DNA from 4 places in the Streptomyces sp. NPDC051677 genome. Region 1 is predicted to be linked to each of the others. Evidence: riboswitches for the same ligand, from Rfam matches in the RefSeq annotation. Region 1 holds a riboswitch; each other region holds the start of a gene.
What was found. Region 1 has a riboswitch for cyclic di-AMP ahead of ACIBAF_RS33505 (transglycosylase SLT domain-containing protein). Riboswitches for the same ligand answer to the same signal wherever they lie in the genome.
Positions count from the first base shown of each region.

Region 2: linked by a shared signal. The riboswitch ahead of ACIBAF_RS17435 (transglycosylase family protein) and the one ahead of ACIBAF_RS33505 (transglycosylase SLT domain-containing protein) in region 1 are both predicted to bind cyclic di-AMP.
Region 3: linked by a shared signal. The riboswitch ahead of ACIBAF_RS10580 (C40 family peptidase) and the one ahead of ACIBAF_RS33505 (transglycosylase SLT domain-containing protein) in region 1 are both predicted to bind cyclic di-AMP.
Region 4: linked by a shared signal. The riboswitch ahead of ACIBAF_RS19045 (NlpC/P60 family protein) and the one ahead of ACIBAF_RS33505 (transglycosylase SLT domain-containing protein) in region 1 are both predicted to bind cyclic di-AMP.

Region 1 is NZ_JBITCT010000036.1:18,237-23,691, reverse strand. Features, by position in the region: gene ACIBAF_RS33515 (GNAT family N-acetyltransferase) at 1-604, opposite strand, end outside; gene ACIBAF_RS33510 (HAD family hydrolase) at 896-1,729, shown strand; gene ACIBAF_RS33505 (transglycosylase SLT domain-containing protein) at 1,808-2,290, opposite strand; cyclic di-AMP (ydaO/yuaA leader) riboswitch at 2,294-2,495, opposite strand; gene ACIBAF_RS33500 (polyprenyl synthetase family protein) at 2,998-4,008, shown strand; gene ACIBAF_RS33495 (NAD(P)-dependent alcohol dehydrogenase) at 4,254-5,285, opposite strand; gene ACIBAF_RS33490 (hypothetical protein) at 5,291-5,455, opposite strand, start outside.
Region 2 is NZ_JBITCT010000013.1:55,907-61,361, reverse strand. Features, by position in the region: gene ACIBAF_RS17440 (transglycosylase family protein) at 154-1,206, shown strand; cyclic di-AMP (ydaO/yuaA leader) riboswitch at 1,411-1,581, shown strand; gene ACIBAF_RS17435 (transglycosylase family protein) at 1,585-2,286, shown strand; gene eno (phosphopyruvate hydratase) at 2,661-3,956, shown strand; gene ACIBAF_RS17425 (septum formation initiator family protein) at 4,076-4,552, shown strand; gene ACIBAF_RS17420 (DUF501 domain-containing protein) at 4,579-5,124, shown strand; gene ACIBAF_RS17415 (exopolyphosphatase) at 5,121-5,455, shown strand, end outside.
Region 3 is NZ_JBITCT010000007.1:141,174-146,628, reverse strand. Features, by position in the region: gene bioB (biotin synthase BioB) at 1-302, opposite strand, end outside; gene ACIBAF_RS10600 (8-amino-7-oxononanoate synthase) at 451-1,578, shown strand; gene ACIBAF_RS10595 (DUF397 domain-containing protein) at 1,654-1,887, opposite strand; gene ACIBAF_RS10590 (helix-turn-helix domain-containing protein) at 1,897-2,757, opposite strand; gene ACIBAF_RS10585 (ATP-binding protein) at 2,971-3,453, shown strand; gene ACIBAF_RS10580 (C40 family peptidase) at 3,507-3,980, opposite strand; cyclic di-AMP (ydaO/yuaA leader) riboswitch at 3,984-4,163, opposite strand; gene ACIBAF_RS10575 (hypothetical protein) at 4,534-4,839, opposite strand; gene ACIBAF_RS10570 (ATP-dependent Clp protease proteolytic subunit) at 4,847-5,455, opposite strand, start outside.
Region 4 is NZ_JBITCT010000014.1:178,207-183,661, reverse strand. Features, by position in the region: gene ACIBAF_RS19055 (M23 family metallopeptidase) at 1-142, shown strand, start outside; gene pcrA (DNA helicase PcrA) at 198-2,696, opposite strand; cyclic di-AMP (ydaO/yuaA leader) riboswitch at 2,936-3,115, shown strand; gene ACIBAF_RS19045 (NlpC/P60 family protein) at 3,123-4,289, shown strand; gene ACIBAF_RS19040 (tellurite resistance/C4-dicarboxylate transporter family protein) at 4,657-5,455, shown strand, end outside.

The DNA of each region.
Region 1 (5,455 bases):
GGGCGAACCGGTCCCGGCGGCCGGTCCTGCGGTACTGCGCGGACTTCCACGCCATGAGCGTGCGCAGCGCGGCCGGGTCGCGTTCGTCGAACACGAACCGCAGCTCCCCGACCTGACGACCGAGCCTGCGCTCCTTGGCGAGCGTCGTCTTCAGGAACTTCGGCGACTGGGCCCGCAGTACGGACTCGTAGGTCTCGTAACCCTTTTCTACGTCGATGACATAAGCGGCGTACTCCTCGGCCGCGTGCGGGACGAACAGCCCTTGTTCCGCCTCCAGGTTGTCGAAGGCGAAGCTCGACAGGGAGCACGCCCGCATCAGTTCTGCGGCGTTCAGGCCGAGACCCGGGGCCAGCACCGCGCCCTGCGCGTCCGAGACGCCGTACGCGAGGGCCTGACCCTGGCCGAACCGGCCCCGCTCATAGGGCAGGAAGCCGACCGGCTCACGCCCCTCGTACACGACCGCCACGCGCGCGCGTGGCCGCACGAGGCCCACGGCGTCGGTGAACTCCGGTTCCATGAAGGGGTTTCGCGGAAGCGTTGACGCGGCACGCAGCGCGCGCCACCGCTCCCTGTCCCCCTCGCCGAGGTCTTCCGGCCTCAGCACACGAATGCGCCCACTGCTCAACCTGACCCCCCGATCAAGTCCCCCCTGGACACCTGGACGGTACCGCTCCACCCGGGCGTCGCGGTAGGTAGCGTCCCATCTTGTTGCCAACCGGTACAGAGGCCTTTAACCGTCCGCTACCCGGCGATGCGCCAGAAAGCCGTTTCTTTGCGCCACTCCTCAACCAGTTCTGCACCAGTAGGCAAAGGGGAGTTGGCAGAACCGGACAGGACCTGGTCGTCGTTCGGCTCGTGTCGAACCAGGGGGGTACGGCATCCGTATTCTCTGATCATGGCCGCACCCACCGCATATGCCGAGCGCACCCCGTACTCCGCGTACTCCCTGATCGCCACCGACCTGGACGGAACGCTGCTGCGCGGCGACGACACGTTCTCCGACCGGTCCCTCGACGCGCTCGCGCGGGTGGCCGCCGCCGGCGCACGCCACCTGGTGGTCACCGGACGCCCCGCGCCCCGCGTGCGCCCCCTGCTCGACCGGCTGCACAGCAGGGGGCTCGCGGTGTGCGGACAGGGCGCGCAGTTGTACGACGCCGGCGCGGACCGTCTGCTGTGGTCGGTCACCCTGGACCGGGAGCTGGCCGAGACCGCGCTCGGCAAGATCGAGGCGGAGGTGGGGCAGCTGTACGCGGCCGTCGACCAGGACGGCGTGGACGGGCTGACGCTCATCGAGCCGGGCTACCGGATGCCGCACCCGACCCTGCCCGCCTTGCGCGTCGACCGACGCGACGACCTGTGGTGCGAGCCGATCAGCAAGGTGTTGCTGCGCCACCCCACCCTGTCCGACGACGAGTTGGCGGCGACGGCCCGCGCGGCGGTCGGCTCGCTCGCCACGGTCACCATGTCGGGGCCCGGCACGGTCGAGCTCCAGCCCTGCGGGATCACCAAGGCGACGGGCCTGGCCCTGGCCGCCGAACACCTGGGCCTGCGGCCCGAGGACACCGTCGCCTTCGGGGACATGCCCAACGACATCCCGATGTTCGACTGGGCCGCGCGCGGAGTCGCGATGGCCAACGCCCACCCCGAACTGAAGGCGATGGCCGACGAGGTGACGACGTCGAACGAGGACGACGGCGTGGCCGTCGTCCTCGAAAGACTGTTCCCGTAAGACCCGTAAGACCCGTAAGACCCGTAGGACCCGCAGACCTGTAGGACCTGTAGACCCCCAGGGCCCTATGGGGATCTGTCAGTACGCGCCGAACACGTTGTCGATCGAGCCGTACCGGGCGGCCGCGTAGTTGCAGGCCGCGGTGATGTTGGCGACCGGGTCGTAGGAGTCCCAGGAGGTGCCGGCGACATGGTAGGCGTTGAAGGTCGGGTCGATGACCTGGAGCAGGCCCTTGGACGGGATGCCCGCGGCCGCGTTGGAGTCCCAGAGGTTGATGGCGTAGGGGTTGCCGGAGGACTCACGGATGACGTTGCGGTAGATGCCGTTGTACGTCCCCGGGATCCCGTGCTGGGCCATGACCTGCAGGGAGGCACGGATCCAGCCGTCGAGGTTGTTGGCGTACCCGAGGCTGGTGGCGGTGACGACGGTCGGGGTCGCCGCGGAGGCGCCGGTCGCGCCGAGGAGTGGGAGGGCGAGCACGGCCGCGCCGGTGGCGGCGACGGTGAGCGTGCGGGCGAGACGGTTACGACGGGTGCGGCGCGGCTGAGCGGCAGCGGGCATGACGAATTTCCTCTCCGGCGCCTGCGAGGTGAGCTGTCGGGTTCGGGCGGGAGCTGCCCGGTCGCGTCCTGACGGGCGCGACTTCACCCCGAGCCGTACCGATATGTCTGAGACATCCGGACCGGCGACTTACCTGGTTCCCCCGCTCCTGCCGCGCGTTCTCGGTGGGTGTACGGGCGGCGGCAGGATTCGGCGTTCCGCCCGACAGGCCGGGAACGTATGCGAGAGCACATGTCCGGAACAAGTGGCAGATTCACAGATCACCCCTATTGACCTTGGTCTGTGACCTATGGGGTGCTTGATCCTTTGTGGGTGCAAAGCCTCAACTTGCTTGGAGGTGTGGAGGATCGGTGAATGGCGAGGCCAGGCGGGTCCAGCGGGGGGAGTGAGTCAAGTCACCAGCGTCCACAAGTGCGGCGAATCGGGCATTAACGCCAAGTCGGTAAAGGTGGGGAGGGGGTGGAGGTGGCAGCTGCGACGGTGATGGCGCCGTCGGATGGAAGTCATCACTTCCGGCTAACTCCATAAATATCTGCTCATATATTTTAATCAAGAACATATCGGGCGTGATCCGATACCACCTGGCCTGTAACCGTGGGGGCTATCGGTGATCGAAACGTGACCGGATACGCTGACTTGAGTGATGGCAGAGACCTATCGACAAACCGCGTAACCGCCACTAGACACCAGCAGACAGGAGACCCCTCGTGACCGTCGTCGGGCCGTTCGGGCTGAGCGTGCGGGACCAGGCTCTGGAAGCCGATGTCCAGGCCGGATTGGCGGCTGTCGAGGAAGGCTTGCTCGAAGCCACCAAGAGTGAGGTTCCGTTCATCACGGAGGCCGCCCAGCATCTCGTGCGGGCGGGCGGGAAGCGGTTCCGGCCGCTGCTCGTGGTGCTCGCGTCGCAGTTCGGGGACCCGTACGCGCCGGGCATCGTGCCGTCGGCCGTCGTCGTGGAGCTGACCCACCTGGCCACGCTGTACCACGACGACGTGATGGACGAGGCCGCCGTGCGCCGCGGGGTGCCCAGCGCGAACGCCCGCTGGGGGAACTCCGTCGCCGTCCTCACGGGTGACTTCCTCTTCGCGCGCGCCTCCCACATCCTGGCCGACCTCGGACCGGAGGCGGTGCGGGTGCAGGCGGAGGCGTTCGAGCGGCTGGTCACCGGGCAGATCCTGGAGACGGCCGGTCCGACCGACGGACGCGACCCGGTCGAGCACTACCTCGACGTGCTCGGCGGCAAGACGGGCTCGCTGGTGGCGGTGGCCTGCCGGTTCGGGGCGATGATGTCGGGCGCCGACGAGACCGTCGTCGACGTGCTGACGCAGTACGGCGAGCGGCTGGGCGTCGCCTTCCAGCTGGCCGACGACGTCCTGGACATCGCGTCCGACTCGCGGGAGTCGGGCAAGACGCCCGGGACGGATCTCCGCGAGGGCGTTCCCACGCTGCCCGTGCTGCGGCTGCGGGAGCGGGCGGCGCGGCTGTCGCTGCCCGAGGACATCGCCCTGTGCGAGCTGCTGGACTCCGACCTGAGCGACGACGCCCGGCTCGCCGAGGCCCTGGAGGCGCTCCGCGCGCACCCGGCGCTGGAGCAGGCCCGCCGGGACACCGTGCGGTACGCGAAGGACGCGCGGTCCGCGCTGGCGCCGCTGCGGGAGTGCGACGCGAAGGCGGCGCTGATGGAGCTCTGCGACGCAGTGGTCCACCGAGCCGGCTGACCCCCTCGGGCCCCGCACCCTCCTCCTCGCCCGCCTTCCCGTCCGGCCCCGCCACGCGCTCGGGGCCCGGCCCCTCCTCCTCGCCCGCCCGCCCTCCCGTCCGGCCCCGCCGCGCCCTCGGGCCCCGCCCCTCCTCCTCGCTTGCATTCCCCTCCGGTCCCGCACTCCCCGTCCGGTCCCGCGTCCTCCTGCGGTCCCGCACTGGCGGCGTCCCCCTCCCCAAAAAACCACGCAAGGCTCGCCAGCTATCTGGTCTTGATGATCACTTTTCCGAACGGGCTGGCCGACTCGTAGTACCGGTACGCAGCGGCCGCTTCCTCGAATGGGAACACTCGGTCGATGACTGGTCGGAGCCGATGCGTGGTGATGACGTCGTTCATGGCGATGAACTGGGCGCGGCTGCCGACGGCCAACGCCCGGACCGTAGCGGCGGCGCCGAACAGCAGACGGGGATCGACCGGTGCCCAGTTGCCGGAGACGGACCCGACGAAGGCGATGTGTCCGTCGACGGCGACCGACTTCAGCGACTGCTCCAGCGTTCCGGAGGTGTCGACGACGCGGTCGACCCCTCGCCCGGCGGTGAGTTCGCGGGCGGTGGCGTGCCAGTCGGGAGTGTCGCGGTAGTTGACGACCTCGTCGGCGCCCAGATCGCGAAGGCGTTGTTCCTTGTCCGCGCGGCTTGTCGTGGCGATGACTCTCGCGCCCAGGAGTTTGGCGAACTGCACCGTGAACAGCGACACGCCGCCGGAGCCCGTGGCCAGCACGGTCTGTCCACGCTGGACTCCGCGGCCGTCGCCGGTCAGGGCGTTCCACGCCGTGACGGCGGCGCAGGGAAGAGTTGCCGCCTCGGCATAGGAGAGGTGTTCGGGGATGGGCACGAGGGCGTCCTCTGGGAGGATGGCCAGCTCCGTCAGCATTCCGTCGAGCGAGCCACCCAGCTGCGGCAGGTACGCCGGTTCCAGCGGGCCGTCCAGCCACCGCGGGAACAGCGCGGCGGTGACGCGGTCGCCCGGGCGCACCCGCCGGACGCCTGGCCCGACAGCGACGACCTCGCCCGCACCGTCCGAGACCGGTATGACGTCCGGTTTGACGGGCAGCACGTACTGCCCCCGCACCACCAGAAGTTCACGGAAGCTGAGCGAGGTGGCGTGGACCGCGACCGCAACCTCCCCTTCCCCGGGTGTGCGTGGTTCGTGTGTGCGCAGTGACAGGCCGTCGATACCGTCGCCGGCGCTGACGTGATAGCTGCGCGCCATCGAGGGGGGTGTCGCCGTCATCGCGGTCATCCTTCGATGAACTGGTAGTCGCTGACGATGCGGCCGTCGGGGCCGAGAACGAGGATTTCCAGCCCGACGCCGGCGACCTCGCCACCGTCTTGGGGCGCCATCTCCCAGTTGAACTTGACGACGTCGTGGAGCCGGTCGGCGTTGCCGCGCGACCGGAAGAC
Region 2 (5,455 bases), on a different contig from region 1:
CGTCCCTCACCTCTGTGATCTTCACGTGATCTGCGCGGCATTAACTTGTGACAAGTGATCGTCTGCCGATACGTTCATGCGTCAGCGCGACGCGTCAGTCTCACCCGTCTCACCCGCCGCGCCGGTACTGCTGTCCAGAGAAAGGCCCCTCGCATGCTCTCCGGGAACGGTCGACACCGTCGCCCCCGCCAGGCCCCGGCGCTCCTCGTCGCGGCCGGAGTGACGGGCTCCGCCATCGCCATCCCGCTGCTCGCCGCCTCGGGCGCGAGCGCCGCCGACGGCACGGTGTGGGACAAGGTGGCGCAGTGCGAGACCGGCGGCTCGTGGAGCGCCGTCGACAAGGGCGAAGGCGAGTACGGCGGCCTGAGCCTCACCCAGAAGCAGTGGGAGACGTACGGCGGGCTCGACTACGCGACGCGCCCCGACCTGGCCAGCCGCAACCAGCAGATCGCCGTGGCGCAGAAACTGCTCGCGGCCGAGAACATCGGCGCCTGGGGCACCTGCGGGCTGACCTCCGGGCTCACCCAGGCGAACGGCGCGCAGAGCGTGGACACCGGCCTGGCGGACGACTCGTCCGACTCATCTGCTTCCTCCGGATTGTCCGACCTGTCCAGGGGGTTGTCGGGATCCTCCGGGTCGTCCGGCTCCTCGGGCTCCTCGGGCTCCTCGAACTCTTCGGGCAGCGGCGACGGTTCGGGCAAATCCTCCGGGTCGTCCGACTCGTCCGGTGATTCATCGAGTTCGCCCTCTGCGTCACCTTCGTCCCCTTCGCCCTCCTCGCCTTCCCCTTCCGCGGACGCAGGCAAGTCCGAAGGCTCCGGCGGCCAGGGCGACGCGCAGGCGACCGGCGGCTCGCCCACAGGAACCCCGAAAGCGGACGACCCGGACAAGTCGGTCCAGGATGCGGGCTCTTGGAGCCTCGTCGACACCGGCTCCCTCGGCTCGGGCCGGCATCGCGGCGCCACCGCAGACGAGAACACGACCAAGAGCGCCGACGACGCCGTCGGCGGCGCCACGACCGCCTCCGCCGGCCGGCATGCCGCGGCCACCTACGTCGTCCAGGAGGGCGACTCGCTCGCCTCCATCGCCGACTCCCTTGGCCTCGACGGCGGATGGCGCGCCCTCTACGCCGAGAACAAGGACCTCATCGGCGCCGACCCGAGCGACATCGCCCCCGGTCAGACCCTTGACACAGGGGTTGAATAGGGCGCAAAACCCAAGAAAAACAGCGGGAGTTCACGTCACATTTCGCGCCGAATGTCCGGTTTGGTGAAAGTGTGGGATGAGTCTCAGAAGCCCTGATCGTCTTTGAAATTCCGCGGATCGCGTGTCTACGGTCGTCCCGCTCGGCAACCCGAGCCCCGGCCGTCGCAACGCCGAATCCTGCCAGTGGCAGCCCGGGAACAGTCGTCGCGTCAAGCGCCGTAGGCAGGAGCGGGGGACCCAAGGTAAGCGCCGCACCGGGCAGTTGACCGGAGCGGCTTGGGGTGAAGTCGCGCATCGCGAAAGCGAGAGCGCGGCCGGGCAACTCAACCGGCCCGAACCCGACAGCTCACCTCGCAGGCGTCGGTGAGGGGATCCACCATGCTGTTTTCCGGTAAGGGCAAGCACCGCCGTCCGTCCAAGGCCACCCGCGTCGCCGCGCTGGCCGGCGTCACCGGTGTCGCCATCGCCGCCCCGCTGATGGCGGCCGGCAACGCCTCCGCCGCCACCGCCTCCGAGTGGGACGCGGTCGCCCAGTGCGAGTCCGGCGGCAACTGGTCCATCAACACCGGTAACGGCTACTACGGCGGCCTGCAGTTCTCCGCCTCCACCTGGGCCGCGTACGGCGGCACGCAGTACGCCGCGCAGGCCAACCAGGCCTCCAAGTCGCAGCAGATAGCCGTCGCCGAGAAGGTCCTCGCCTCCCAGGGCAAGGGCGCCTGGCCGGTCTGCGGCACGGGCCTGTCCGGCGCCGCCTACAACGGCAGCAGCTCCTCCGGCTCGTCGAGCAGCTCCAGCAGCTCCAGCAGCTCGGACAGCAGCGCCAGCACCCGCTCGACCGAGAAGCAGAGCACCTCCCGCTCCACCGACCGCCCGGCCGCCTCCAAGACGGTCACCACGCCGACCGGCAAGAAGGTCAAGAAGGGCGACGGCGAGTACAAGGTCGTCAAGGGCGACACCCTCAGCTCCATCGCCGAGAAGCACAAGGTCAAGGGCGGCTGGCAGAAGCTGTTCCAGCTGAACAAGGACATCGTCGAGGACGCCGACCTCATCTACCCGGGTCAGCAGCTGCACCTGAAGTGAGCCCCGGCTCCCCAGGGCAGGCTCAGAGAAGCCACAGCGCCCTCACACCCGAGGTCGGCACACTGAAGACCTCGTGAGGGTCACCCCCGTCCCCACGGGCTCCCCGCTCCGGTGCGTGTTCCCCCGTACGCACCGGGGCGGGGTTTCTCTATGCCCACTCTCCCCGCTCGCTCGCCCCCTCGCTCTCCCCGCTCGCTCTTCTTGCGCGCTCTCTTTGCCTGTTTGTCACCCGCTCTTTGTTCCGAGCGGGAACAATGTGTACCGTCAGTTCGTCCACAGGGCGGTCGGTCGGCTGCCGACGCCCCTCGGGCGGTTAGGCTCTAGTCGCAAGGCCCACGGGCCCCGCACTCTCAGCGTCACATCCCAAGAAGGAGATGCTCGTGCCGTCCATCGACGTCGTCGTAGCCCGGGAAATCCTCGACTCGCGAGGGAACCCCACCGTCGAGGTCGAGGTCGGCCTCGACGACGGCAGCACGGGTCGTGCCGCCGTCCCGTCCGGCGCCTCCACCGGCGCCTTCGAGGCCATCGAGCTGCGCGACGGTGACCCGAACCGCTACCACGGCAAGGGTGTCGAGAAGGCCGTCCTCGCCGTCATCGAGCAGATCGGTCCGGAGCTCGTCGGCTACGACGCCACCGAGCAGCGCCTGATCGACCAGGCCATGTTCGACCTGGACGCCACCGACAACAAGGGCTCGCTCGGCGCCAACGCCATCCTCGGCGTCTCCCTCGCCGTCGCCCACGCCGCCTCCGAGGCCAGCGACCTCCCGCTCTTCCGCTACCTGGGCGGCCCGAACGCGCACCTGCTGCCCGTTCCGATGATGAACATCCTGAACGGCGGCTCGCACGCCGACTCCAACGTGGACATCCAGGAGTTCATGATCGCCCCGATCGGCGCGGAGTCCTTCTCCGAGGCCCTGCGCTGGGGCACCGAGGTCTACCACACCCTCAAGAAGGTGCTGAAGGCCAAGGGCCTGTCCACCGGCCTCGGCGACGAGGGCGGCTTCGCCCCGAACCTCGGCTCCAACCGCGAGGCCCTCGACCTCATCCTCGAGGCCGTCAAGGAAGCCGGTTACGCGCCGGGCGAGCAGATCGCGCTCGCGCTCGACGTCGCCGCGTCCGAGTTCTACAAGGACGGCAAGTACCAGTTCGAGGGCAAGGAGCGCTCCGCCGCCGAGATGACGGAGTACTACGAGGAGCTCGTGGCGGCCTACCCGCTCGTCTCCATCGAGGACCCGCTGTTCGAGGACGACTGGGCCGGCTGGAAGGTCATCACCGACAAGCTCGGCGACAAGGTCCAGCTCGTCGGCGACGACCTGTTCGTCACCAACCCCGAGCGTCTCGCCCGCGGCATCGAGGAGGGCACCGCCAACGCCCTGCTCGTCAAGGTGAACCAGATCGGCTCGCTCACCGAGACGCTGGACGCGGTCGAGCTGGCCCAGCGCAGCGGCTTCAAGTGCATGATGTCGCACCGCTCCGGCGAGACCGAGGACGTCACCATCGCCGACCTCGCCGTCGCCACCAACTGCGGCCAGATCAAGACCGGCGCCCCGGCCCGCTCCGAGCGCGTCGCCAAGTACAACCAGCTGCTGCGCATCGAGGAGATCCTCGACGACGCCGCGGTGTACGCGGGCCGCTCGGCCTTCCCCCGGTTTCGCTCTGCGAACCAGTAGGCACAGCAAGGGCTGACCCTTACGGGGTTAAGCCTTAGCCAGTCGTACGTACGTCCCCGTACTCGGTCCCGTACCGTGTGCGGGGACGTACGCACGTGGGAGACGGGAGGCGGGGGAACATGGCCGTGAAGGACCGGGACCGGTTCTCCACCGCGACGAGGATCAAGCTGCTCGGGGAGCAGACCGCGGCCCGGGTCTACCGCTCCCAGACCAAACGCCAGGCCCGCCGCTCCCGCCTCACCGGCCGCGCCGCGCTGCTCGCCCTCGTCCTGTGCACGCTGATCGTCGCCCTGGCCTACCCCATGCGCCAGTACGTCTCCCAGCGCGCCGAGATCGCCGACCTGGAGCGGGAGAAGCAGCAGGCCAGCGAACGCGTCGAGCAGCTGCGCGACCTCAAGGCGCGCTGGCAGGACGACTCCTACGCCGAGCAGCAGATCCGGCAGCGGCTGCACTATGTGCTGCCGGGGGAGACCGGCTACGTCGTGATCGACCCGGACGCGGCCAAGCAGTCCCGCGCCGACCTCGGGGCGACCGACCGCCCCTGGTACACGAACGTCTGGGACGGCGTTGACAAGTCGGACGCCTCCCACCGCTGAACTGACAGAGAGACAATCCCGGAAGCATGGAAACGCCCCCGCCGACCACCCCGCGCACCGAGCCCACCGACGCGGACGTCGAGGCCTTCAAGCAGCAGCTCGGACGCCCGCCGCGCGGCCTGCGCGCGATCGCGCACCGCTGCCCGTGCGGTCAGCCGGACGTCGTCGAGACGGCCCCCCGCCTGCCCGACGGCACGCCCTTCCCGACGCTGTACTACCTGACGTGCCCGAAGGCCAACTCGGCGATCGGCACGCTTGAGGCGAACGGCGTGATGAAGGAGATGACGGAGCGGCTGCAGGCCGACCCGGAACTGGCCGCCTCCTACCGTGCCGCGCACGAGGACTACATCCGGCGCCGGGACGAGATCGAGGAGCTGAAGAACTTCCCCAGCGCGGGCGGCATGCCGGACCGGGTGAAGTGCCTGCACGTCCTCGTGGCGCACTCCCTGGCGGCCGGCCCTGGCGTGAACCCGCTCGGCGACGAGGCCCTGGCGATGCTCCCGGAGTGGTGGCGCAAGGGCGCCTGTGTGGTGCCGGTGCAGCAGGACGACGTGCAGGCGGCCGACCGGTGACCCGGGTCGCCGCCGTCGACTGCGGCACGAACTCGATCCGCCTTCTCGTCGCCGACGCCGACCCGGTCACGGGTGAACTGGTCGAGCTGGACCGCCGGATGACGATCGTCCGCCTCGGCCAGGGCGTCGACCGCACCGGCCGGCTCGCCCCCGAGGCCCTGGAGCGGACCTTCGCGGCCTGCCGGGAGTACGCGGCCGCCATCAAGGAGCTGGGCGCGCAGCGGGTGCGCTTCGTCGCCACCTCCGCCTCCCGGGACGCCGAGAACCGCGACGAGTTCGTGCGCGGCGTGCTGGACATCCTGGGCGTCGAGCCCGAGGTCGTCACCGGCGA
Region 3 (5,455 bases), on a different contig from region 1:
AGCCCCGCCGCGGCGGCCCGGGAGGCCTCGTCGGGCTTGAGCCAGGTGTACTTCAGGATCCCGGCCGTGGAGCCGAGCCGCTGGGAGCAGTACGAGCAGTCCTCGGGGCACAGCCCCGACTTGAGGTTGACGAGGTAGTTGAGTTTCACCCGTCGCCCGAACCAGTGCCGGCGCACCCTTCCGGCCGCGGCCACCACGTCCAGCACGTCGTCGTCGGAAGTGGCGAGGACGGCCAGAGCTTCCTCGCGGGTCGGCAGCTCGCGCCGAAGCCCCTTGTCCACCAGCGTGTTCAGCAGGTCCATGAGAGCCGATCCTGTCCTACGCACCCGCTTCGGGCCAAGGTAGGGATCGCACAACACACCCGCTTCGACGTGTGGGTATTGCCACACCGTGGGTAGCGATCGCTGCCGCTAGTGTCTGTCCGCTACCTACAAAAGCCCCGGAGGACCCATGGCGTTCGGCTGGATCGACGAGCAGGCGGAGCTGCGCCGCCGCGCCGGACTCGTGCGGACGCTGCGGCCCCGCCCGGCCGACTCGCCGCTCCTCGACCTCGCAAGCAACGACTACCTGGGCCTGGCCCGGCATCCCCGGGTCGTGGCGGGGGCCGCGGAGGCCGCCAGGACCTGGGGCGGCGGCGCGACCGGTTCCCGACTGGTCACCGGCACCACCGAGCTGCACGGCGAGCTGGAGCGGGAGCTCGCGGAACACTGCGGGTTCGAGGCGGCCCTCGTGTTCTCCTCCGGGTACGCGGCGAACCTCGCCGCGGTCACCGCGCTGGCCCCGCACGGCTCGCTGATCGTCTCCGACGCGGGCAACCACGCCTCGCTCATCGACGGCTGCCGACTGGCCCGCGGCGCCACCCAGGTCGTCGGACACGCCGACCCGGACGCCGTGCGCAAGGCGCTCGGCACCCACGCGGGCCCGGCCGTGGCCGTCTCCGACACGGTCTTCTCCGTCGACGGCGACGCGGCCCCGCTCGCTGCCCTCGCGGCCGCCTGCCGGGAGCACGGCGCCGGACTGGTGGTCGACGACGCCCACGGGCTCGGCGTGCTCGGGGACGGCGGCCGGGGCGCTCCGTACGCGGCGGGTCTCGCGGGCGCCGACGACGTCGTCGTCACGGTCACGCTGTCGAAGTCGCTCGGCAGTCAGGGCGGAGCGGTGCTGGGCCCCGCGCGCGTGATCGACCACCTGGTCAACGCGGCTCGGACGTTCATCTTCGACACCGGCCTGGCTCCGGCGGCGGCGGGCGCGGCGCTGGCCGCCCTCAGGCTGCTGCGCGGCGAGCCGCAGCGGGCGGCACGCGCGCGTGCGGTGGCGGGCGAGCTGTACTCGCGGCTGACGGCCGCGGGTCTGGAGGCGGTGCGTCCGGACGCCGCGGTCGTCTCCGTGCGTGCTCCGTCCCCGGAGAAGGCCGTGCGGTGGGCGGCGGACTGCCGGTCGGCAGGCCTGGCCGTGGGCTGCTTCCGTCCTCCCTCCGTGCCCGACGGCGTCTCACGCCTGAGGCTGACCGCCCGTGCGGACCTCTCCGGGGCCGAGCTGGAACGCGCTGTACGGGTGATCGACGAGACACGACCATGAGTCGGCGTGACACGGCCGTGGGTCGCCGCTGAGCACCGCTTGCCGACTACTGCGGTGCGTTGTGCTGCGGTGCGCTCAGCGGAACGCGGCCGTGAAACCCGTCCAGCTCTCGGGGGAGAAGAGCAGGGCGGGGCCGGCCGGGTCCTTGGAGTCGCGTACGGCGAGCAGGCCGGCCCAGGGGCCGAGGGCCGGCCGGGCGGTCTCCACACAGTTGTTCGCTCCCGTGCTGTAGCTGCTGCGCAGCCACCGCACCTGCGGGAGATGATCGGGATCGGTACTGGAAGGTACGTTCCGCGGTAGTGCGGACATGGTGCCTCCTTACGCGCCGTCGGCTATCGCGGCGATGTAATCCGATGAGTCCCCGGGCGAAAGGGCGTGCGCCCGAAGGGCGTTGAAGGCCTCGGTGTAGGCCTGGAGGTCTTCTTTCCGTTCGAGATAGAGGCTACTCGTCAAGTGGTCGAGAACAACCACATCCAGATCAGAAGTGCGCGAAAATGAGAAGATAACGAAAGGGCCGGTTAGGCCGATATGCGCCCCGGCGGCGAACGGCAGGACCTGAAGTCTCACTTGCGGCAGCCGGGCCGCCTCCGCCAGCCGACCGAGCTGATGTGCCATCACCTCGGGCCCGCCCACCTCCCGCCGCAGCACCGCCTCGTCCAGCACCGCGTTCAGCTCCAGCGGCGGCTGCGCGCGCAGCACGTCCTGGCGGGCCAGCCGCACCTCCACCAGGGTGTCGAGCCGCTCCTCGTCGGCGCCCTCCACTGCGGCCCTGGTCACCGCGCGCGCGTACTCGGGCGTCTGCAGCAGCCCCGGTACCACACTCGTCTCCAGCGTGCGCATCGCGCTCGCCTGGGACTCCAGACTGATGAAGTCACGGTAGGTGGGCGGCAGCACCCCGCGGTAGGCGTGCCACCAGTGGTCCCGACCGCCGCTGCCCTCGGCGCCCGCCAGCGCCAGCATCAGCTCCCGCAGCTGTGGATCGACTACGCCGTAGACGTCGAGGAGTAACCGCACATCGGCCGGTTTTGACCCACTGGTGCCGGTCTCGATACGGCTCACCTTGGACTGGTGCCAGCCCACGAGCCGGGCCGCCTCACCACTGGTGAGGCCCGCCTGGGTGCGCAGCGTGCGCAGTTCGGCGCCCAGTTTCCGGCGGCGCACCGCGGGACCGTGTTGCATGGGCTCCTCCTTAGTCCTTACGGGCCGTCCAAATACGCTCTGTCGTCGCAGAGTTCACCGCATCGAGCGACAGATATATGCATATCTTGGTGGATCGCCACCCGTGACCGGCGCGGTAATGGCAGTCTGGCGAAGAAGCACCAGTCCGGGACCGTACTCGAACCACACGCACCGTGTCGGACTTCGGTCCCGTGGGAAAGGGACGACGTCGCCATGGCAGATCACCTGGAAGCATCCGTCACTCTGCCGAGCGATCCCGCTTCGGTCTCCACGGCCCGCGGCTTCGTGGCCGGCGCCCTCGAAGAGTGGGGTCTGCCGGGGGACACGGAGGCGGCCGACACCGTCCGGCTGATCGTCTCAGAACTCGCCACCAACGCCGTACAGCACACCTTCGGGCAGTCACCCACCTTCACGGTGGACCTCGTCCTGGACCGTGACGAACACTTGCGCATCGGTGTCACCGACAGCCACCCGCGCTTCCCGAAACGGCTGCCGGCCGCCGTCCAGCAGGACAACGGCCGAGGCTTGGTGATCATTCGCTGGCTGACCGCGGAGTGCGGCGGCAAGCTCAGAGTGCGGCCCACCCGGGAGGGCGGCAAGACCGTCATCGTCGAACTCCCGTGGACCGTCCCGGCGGCGGAGCCGGTGGCCGGAGCCCTGACTGCCCCGGCGGAGGGCGAGATCCCGGGGCGGTGACGGCGCGTCAGGGACGCCGGCGCCACCCCGGGAGACTCAGTGGACCCGATGGCTCAGCGGACCCGCCCGTACCAGACGCTCTTGGTCCAGATCTTCTGCAGTTTCACCACGTCCCCGGTCTTCGGCGAGTGCCAGATCTTGCCGTTACCCGCGTAGATCCCGACGTGGTACACGTTCGAACCCGAGTGGAAGAACACGAGGTCGCCCGCCTTGCGGCTGGACGCCGAGATGTGCTTCGTCTTGTTGTACTGCTGGGCCGCCGTCCGAGGCAGGGTCTTGCCCGCCTTCTTGTACGAGTACAGCGTGAGCCCGGAGCAGTCGAACCTCTTCGGCCCGGTGGCCCCGTACTTGTACGGAGCGCCCTTCTTGGAGGCCGCGATCTGGAGCGCCTTCGTCGCCGGTGTGGCAGCCGAGGCGTCCGGGGCGAGCCCGGGGACCACGACCGAGCCGCCGACGGCGGCGATGGCGAAGGCCGAGGCCGTACCGGCCCGGACCATGAGCGACGGGACACGATTGAGCGCAGTCATGCGCAACCCTTCGTCAGCCGCCTGTGAAGGATGACCTGTCGGATTCGGGCTGGCGAAGTTGCCCGGCCGCTGACGCGGCTTCACCCCAAGGGCTGCTCGGCCCGGTCATGGCGTGACCGTTCCGGCGACCCGTCGTGCTTGGGTCCTCCACTCCTGCCGATGCACTTCTGTCGACCGGTCATCCGGGCGGCGGCAGGACTCGGCGTCCGCCCGGACCGCCCCGCCTCTTGTGGCGGGGGCTTGTCGTCAGTCAGGGATCTTGGCTCACGGATGTCCGAAAATCCCAATGGAACCGGGGATTTGTGGGGTTACTCACCACTCACCCGTTCGGGTGGACACCCTGATGGCCGATCAGGTGTCAAGGCGGCCACAGGGCCCCGGACCAGCCATGGAGCCCTTTATTCCGCCCGAAGAGCGCCCATTTGCGCAACCTCTACCGGCCCGGGAAGACAGCGCACGCTACGCCGAACGAGGGTCCCTCGTCTGGTCCGTTTCAACTCCGCGCCGGACGGCACGCTCGGGGCGCGGTCCGCCCGGCCCAGGTCGCCTCGCGTCAACTGTCGGAGAGCGGAGGCACCGTGACGCGCGCCGCACGGCGCTCCCCGTCCAGGACGCGCAGCGCCCGCGCGAGTGTCGGAGCGTGCAGCTCGTTCTCGCCCCGCTGGTGCATCAGCGTCAGCGCGTCGCGCAGCGCGACCGCCTTGCTCACCAGCGCCTGGGCGGCACGCAGTCCGCGGTACGTGTCGCCGTGGTGGGCGGGGTTGATACGGCCGAGCAGGTCGACGACGTCGAGGTAACCGTCGATCAACTCGGCCTCGGCGCGCGTCAGCGCGGGCAGCGGCGGCAACTCGGGCACCATCGGCCCCTCACCTCCCGCCCTGGCCGCCGGCCGAGGTCTTGCGGGTGGTGATGATGCCGTCCACCAGGCCGTATTCCATGGCCTCCTGGGCGGTGAGGAACTTGTCCCGCTCGATGTCCGCGCTGACCTGCTCCGGGCTGCGCCCGGTGTGCAGGACGAGCATCCCCTCCAGGGTGGCCCGGATGCGCGCCAGTTCGTCGGCCTGGATCGCGAGATCGCTGGCCTGTCCTTCTACGGGCTCGGGCAGGGACGGCTGGCGGATCGTCATCCGCGCGCCCGGCAGCGCGAACCGCTTGCCCGGCGTGCCCGCCGCGAGCAGCACCGCCGCCGACGAACCGGCCTGGCCCAGACAGGTCGTCTCCACGTCGCAGGTGACGTACCGGATCGTGTCGTACAGGGCCGTCATCGCGCTGAACGAGCCGCCGGGGGAGTTGATGTACAGCGCGATGTCCCGGTCCGGGTCCTTGTGCTCCAGGTACATGAACTGGGCCATCACGTTGTTCGCCGAGAAGTCGTCGATCGGCGTCCCCAGGAAGACGATCCGCTCCTCCAGCAGCTTCGAGTACGGATCCATGGTCCGGCTGCCGAAACTCGTACGCTCGGTGAACTCGGGCAG
Region 4 (5,455 bases), on a different contig from region 1:
GCAGGCCGGCGACCCGATCGCCTACTCCGGCAACTCCGGCAACTCCACCGGACCACACCTGCACTTCGAGGTCCGGCCCGCGGGCGGCTCGGCCATCGACCCGCTGCCGTGGCTGCGCAGCCACGGACTCAACCCGACGTAAGCGACCGCGACCAGGCAACTCGCCTGCGGGCCGCCGACGTCGGGCCTTCTCGCGTCTAGAGCTTCTCCACCGGCGCGTACCGCAGCAGCAGCCGCTTCGGCTTGGTGTCGCCGAAGTCGACCGTGGCCTCCGCATTCGCGCCCGTGCCCTTCACGCCGACGACCGTGCCGAGTCCGAACTGGTCGTGGGTGACGCGGTCGCCGACGGTCAGCGCGACCACCGGCTTCTCCGCCGTCCGGCGGGTCGCGAAGCCGGACGCGCCCGCGGCCGAGGAACGCGAGCGGGACGAGGACAGCGAGGCGGCCACCCCGGACACCGGGCCGGAGGACACGGGCGCGGTCGCCCCCGTCCGCTTCCAGTCCACGTGCGTCGCCGGGATCTCCTCCAGGAACCGGGACGGCGGGTTGTACGACGGCTGCCCCCAGGCGCTGCGCAGCGACGACCGGGTGAGATACAGCCGTTCACGCGCGCGCGTGATGCCCACGTACGCGAGCCGGCGCTCCTCCTCCAGCTCCTTGGTCTGGCCGAGGGCGCGCATGTGCGGGAAGACGCCGTCCTCCATGCCGGTGAGGAAGACGACCGGGAACTCGAGGCCCTTGGCGGTGTGCAGGGTCATCAGGGTGATGACGCCCGAGCCGTCCTCCTGCTCGTCGGGGATCTGGTCGGAGTCGGCGACCAGGGCGACCCGCTCCAGGAAGTCGGAGAGCCCGGGCGGCGTCGCGCCCTCGCCCTCCCCCGCACCGGATTCCTGCTCGAACTCCAGGGCCACCGCGGCGAGTTCCTGGAGGTTCTCGATACGGGTCTCGTCCTGCGGGTCGGTGGAGGCCTGCAACTCGGCGAGGTAGCCGGTGCGTTCGAGCACCGCCTCCAGGACCGTCGCGGGCCCCGCGCCCGACTCGACGATCGTACGGAGCTCGTCCATCAGCGCGTTGAACCGCTTCACGGCGTTCGTCGACCGCGAGGCCATGCCGTAGGCCTCGTCGACGCGCTGCAGCGCCTGCGGGAAGCTGATCTTCTCGCGCTGGGACAGGGCGTCGATCATCGCCTCGGCGCGCTCGCCGATGCCGCGCTTGGGCACGTTGAGGATCCGGCGCAGCGGCACCGAGTCCTCCGGGTTGGCCAGCACACGCAGGTAGGCCAGGACGTCCCGGACCTCCTTGCGCTCGTAGAAGCGGACGCCGCCGACGACCTTGTAGGGCAGGCCGACCCGGATGAAGATCTCTTCGAAGACACGGGACTGGGCGTTGGTGCGGTAGAAGACGGCGACGTCACCGGCCTTCGCGTCGCCCGCGTCCGTCAGTCGGTCTATCTCGTCGGCGACGAACTGCGCCTCGTCGTGCTCGGTGTCGGCGACATAGCCGGTGATGCGCGCGCCGGCGCCCGCGTTGGTCCACAGGTTCTTGGGGCGGCGGGACTCGTTGCGCTCGATGACCGCGTTGGCGGCGGACAGGATCGTCTGCGTGGAGCGGTAGTTCTGCTCCAGCAGGATCGTCGTCGCGTCCGCGTAGTCCTCCTCGAACTGGAGGATGTTGCGGATCGTCGCGCCCCGGAAGGCGTAGATCGACTGGTCGGCGTCACCGACGACGCAGAGCTCGGCGGGCGGCACGTCGTACTCGTTCACCGGCACGTCGACGGGGTGCTCGGAGGTGCCGACCAGCTCCCTGACCAGGGCGTACTGGGCGTGGTTGGTGTCCTGGTACTCGTCGACGAGGACGTGGCGGAAGCGGCGGCGGTAGTGCTCGGCGACGTCCGGGAAGGCGCGCAGCAGGTTGACCGTCGTCATGATCAGGTCGTCGAAGTCGAGGGCGTTCGCCTCGCGCAGCCGCGACTGGTACATGGCGTAGGCCTGGGCGAGGGTCTTCTCGAAGCCGTCGGCGGCCTGGGCGGCGAAGTCCTCCTCGTCGATCAGCTCGTTCTTGAGGTTGCTGATCTTGGCGCTGAAGGACTTGGGCGGGTAGCGCTTGGGGTCGAGGTCCAGGTCACGGCAGACCAGGGCCATCAGGCGCTTGGAGTCGGCGGCGTCGTAGATCGAGAACGACGACGTGAAGCCGAGCTTCTTGCTCTCCCGGCGCAGGATGCGCACGCACGCGCTGTGGAACGTCATCACCCACATCGCGTTCGCGCGCGGGCCGACGAGCTGCTCGACGCGCTCCTTCATCTCGCCCGCGGCCTTGTTGGTGAAGGTGATCGCGAGGATCTGCCCCGGGTGGACGTTGCGCTCGGCCAGCAGGTGGGCGATGCGGTGGGTGAGCACGCGCGTCTTGCCGGAGCCGGCGCCGGCCACGATGAGCAGCGGGGTGCCGGCGTGGACGACCGCCGCGCGCTGGTTTTCGTTCAGCCCCTCCAGGAGCGCCGCCGCGTCCAGCGCCGGGCGCGGGGCGCCGTCGCGGTAGTAGGCGTCCCGGTCCGGGGGCACGTCGAACTTCCCGCCGAACAGATCGTCCGGAACCGACTCCGGTCCGTGATCGTCCTCGGGCGGCGGCGGGGGTTCGTCCTCGTGGGCGCGGGGGCCCTGGAGGTCCGCCAGGAAGCTGTCGTCAAAGAGGCTGCTCATCGCTCTCCGAGTCTAGGGGGCGCCACTGACAACCGGCCGCCCTCCCGGAAACATCCCCCACTCACCCTCCGGCAGACCGCCGTCACGATCCGCGACGGACATGGTCGAAGCACGAGACCACAGCCCGAGGTCACGAAGACGTATCGGGCATATCACCCATCAACCTTCACACGGGCCACACGAGTTGGCTACCGTGCCGGACAGGCCGTACGACCCGCACCGGCGAACCCCGCCGGGCCGCGCGGCCTCCGCCGAATCCGACGCGCCCGCTCGCGCCAGCCGGAGCCGGGGACCCACCGAAACCCTGGGGTGAATCGGCCCAACTCCCTCTCGGGGAGGCGGCCGTAGGGCAACCCTTCCGATGATCTACCCGCCCGAACCCGACAGCTAACCCGGTAGGCGGAGCACTGGAAGGAGTCGCCTCCCTTGGCGTCGCAGCACCGCAAGCCGCGCTCCGCGGGCCCGCGCGTGGCAGGCATCCGCACGCCCGCTCTCGCCACCGCCGCGCTCACGTCCGTGGCCCTGCTCTCCCAGACGGCGAACGCGACCCCGTCGGACGACGGCAAGCCCAGCCTGGAGGAGGTCGAGAAGAAGGTCGACGACCTCTATCGCCAGGCGGAGTCGGCCACCGAGAACTACAACGCCGCCAAGGAGAAGACGACCAAGCAGCGCAAGCGGGTCGACAACCTCCTGGACGACGTCGCGCAGCGCACCCAGAAGCTCAACGAGGCGCGGGAGGAGCTGGGTTCCTATGCCGCGGCCCAGTACCGCACCGGCGCCTCCGCCCCCGACACGGCGACCTTCCTGCTCGCGGACACCCCGCAGGACTACTTCGACCAGAACCAGCTGATGAGCCGGCTGACCGACCGCCAGAAGGGTGCGGTCGACGACTTCGTCACCGAGCAGTCGGCGACGATGCAGAAGCGCCGGGAGGCCACGGAGAGCCTCGCATCGCTCACCGACACGCAGAGCGACCTGAAGACCGCCAAGGCCACCGTCCAGAAGAAGCTCGGCGACGCGCGCGAGCTGCTGTCCCAGCTGACGGCCCAGGAGAAGGCCCGCCTCGCGGCGATCGAGACGCAGAAGCGGGAGGAGGCCGCCCGGCAGGCGGCGGAACTCGCCCGACAGCAGGCCGCGGACCAGGCCGCGGCGCAGCAGGAGAGCGGCGCGGGCTCGTCGAGCACGGAGACCGGGACCGGGACCGGGTCCACCTCCCCTGCGGACTCCTCGTACGCCACCAAGGCCGAGAAGGCGCTCGCCTTCGCCCGCGCGCAGATCGGCAAGCCGTACGTCTGGGGCGCCACGGGCCCCGACTCCTACGACTGCTCCGGCCTCACCCAGGCCGCCTGGAAGGCCGCCGGCGTCACCCTCCCGCGCACCACCTACGACCAGGTGAACGCCGGCACCACGGTCTCCCTCGCCGATGCCCAGCCCGGCGACCTGGTCTTCTTCTACGACGACGTCAGCCACGTCGGCGTCTACATAGGCAACGGCATGATGATCCACGCCCCGAAGCCGGGCGCCTACGTCCGCGAGGAGTCGATCTACTACGCCGGCGAGTCGATCATCCACAGCGTGGTACGCCCGGCTTGAGCACAGACGTGCGCGCGTAGGCGAGCCGCTTCCGGTGGGGCACGCGCGCGTGGCCTGCGTGGCGGACACGCGCGCGTGAGCGTCGCGGCGGGCGCACGCGCGCGTGGGGTTCGTTCGCGAAGGCGGAGGCGAAGGCGGAGTCGGGCAGTGGGCTTCGCCGCCGGCGGGGGCGAGGGCCGGCCACGCTGAGCGGCGGCGTGGCACGACCCGCGCCTGCACGGGCCCCCGGACACCCCGCGCCCCCGGACACCCCGCGCTCACGGCCTCCCCGCGCGCCCCTGCTCCGCGCCTGCACCCGCGCGTAATTCTGGCCGCCCGCGCGCGTGCCCCGCTCGTGGGGTGTGGCGTGCTCCTTAGCATCGGGCGCATGCCCGGCTCCTCGGCTCGTCCCTCGCCCGCGCCCTCTCCCGGCTCCGCTCTGCGCCTCTGGTGGGCGCGGCGGCCACCGGCGGCCGGGGCCGCGGTGCTGGCGACCGGGATCGTGTCGATCGGCCTGCACCTCACGGGATACGACGTCCTGTCCCGCGTCACCCTGGCGATGACGGGCGTGGCGTGGGCGGCGCTGGCGGCGGACTTCGTCGTCCGGCTGCTGCGGCAGCGCGAGCGGTGGCTGGCCGAGGCGGGCACGCCGGGTGCGCTGACCGCCGTGGCGGCGACGACCGTGCTCGGCACCGGCGTCTGCGCGCTCGGCCGGCGGACCCTGGCCGAGGCGCTGCTGGCGCTGGCCGCGGTGCTGTGGCCCGTGCTGCTCGTGACCGTCGTACGGCGGTGGCGGCGGGGCATGCCGGGGGCGGTGTTCCTGTGCTGCGTGGCCACGCAGGGACTCGCCGTGCTCGGAGCGGTCCTCGCCGAGGCGGAGTCCGCGGCCTGGCTCGCGCACACCGCGCTCGTGCTGTTCTGGCTCGGGATCGCGCTCTACTGCGGCGCCCTGGCCCTGTTCGACCTGCGTCAGGTGGCCAAGGGCCCCGGGGACCAGTGGATCGCGGGCGGCGCCCTCGCCATCTCGGCGCTCGCCGGGGCGAAACTCCTCGCGGCCGACGACGGGGGCCTGTACCTGTGGAACGGCGACGACACCGGCGTGCTGCGCACGGTGACCGTCACGCTGCTGGTGCTCGACCTGGCCTGGTGCGCACTCCTGCTCGTGGCCGAGGTGCGGTGGCCCCGGC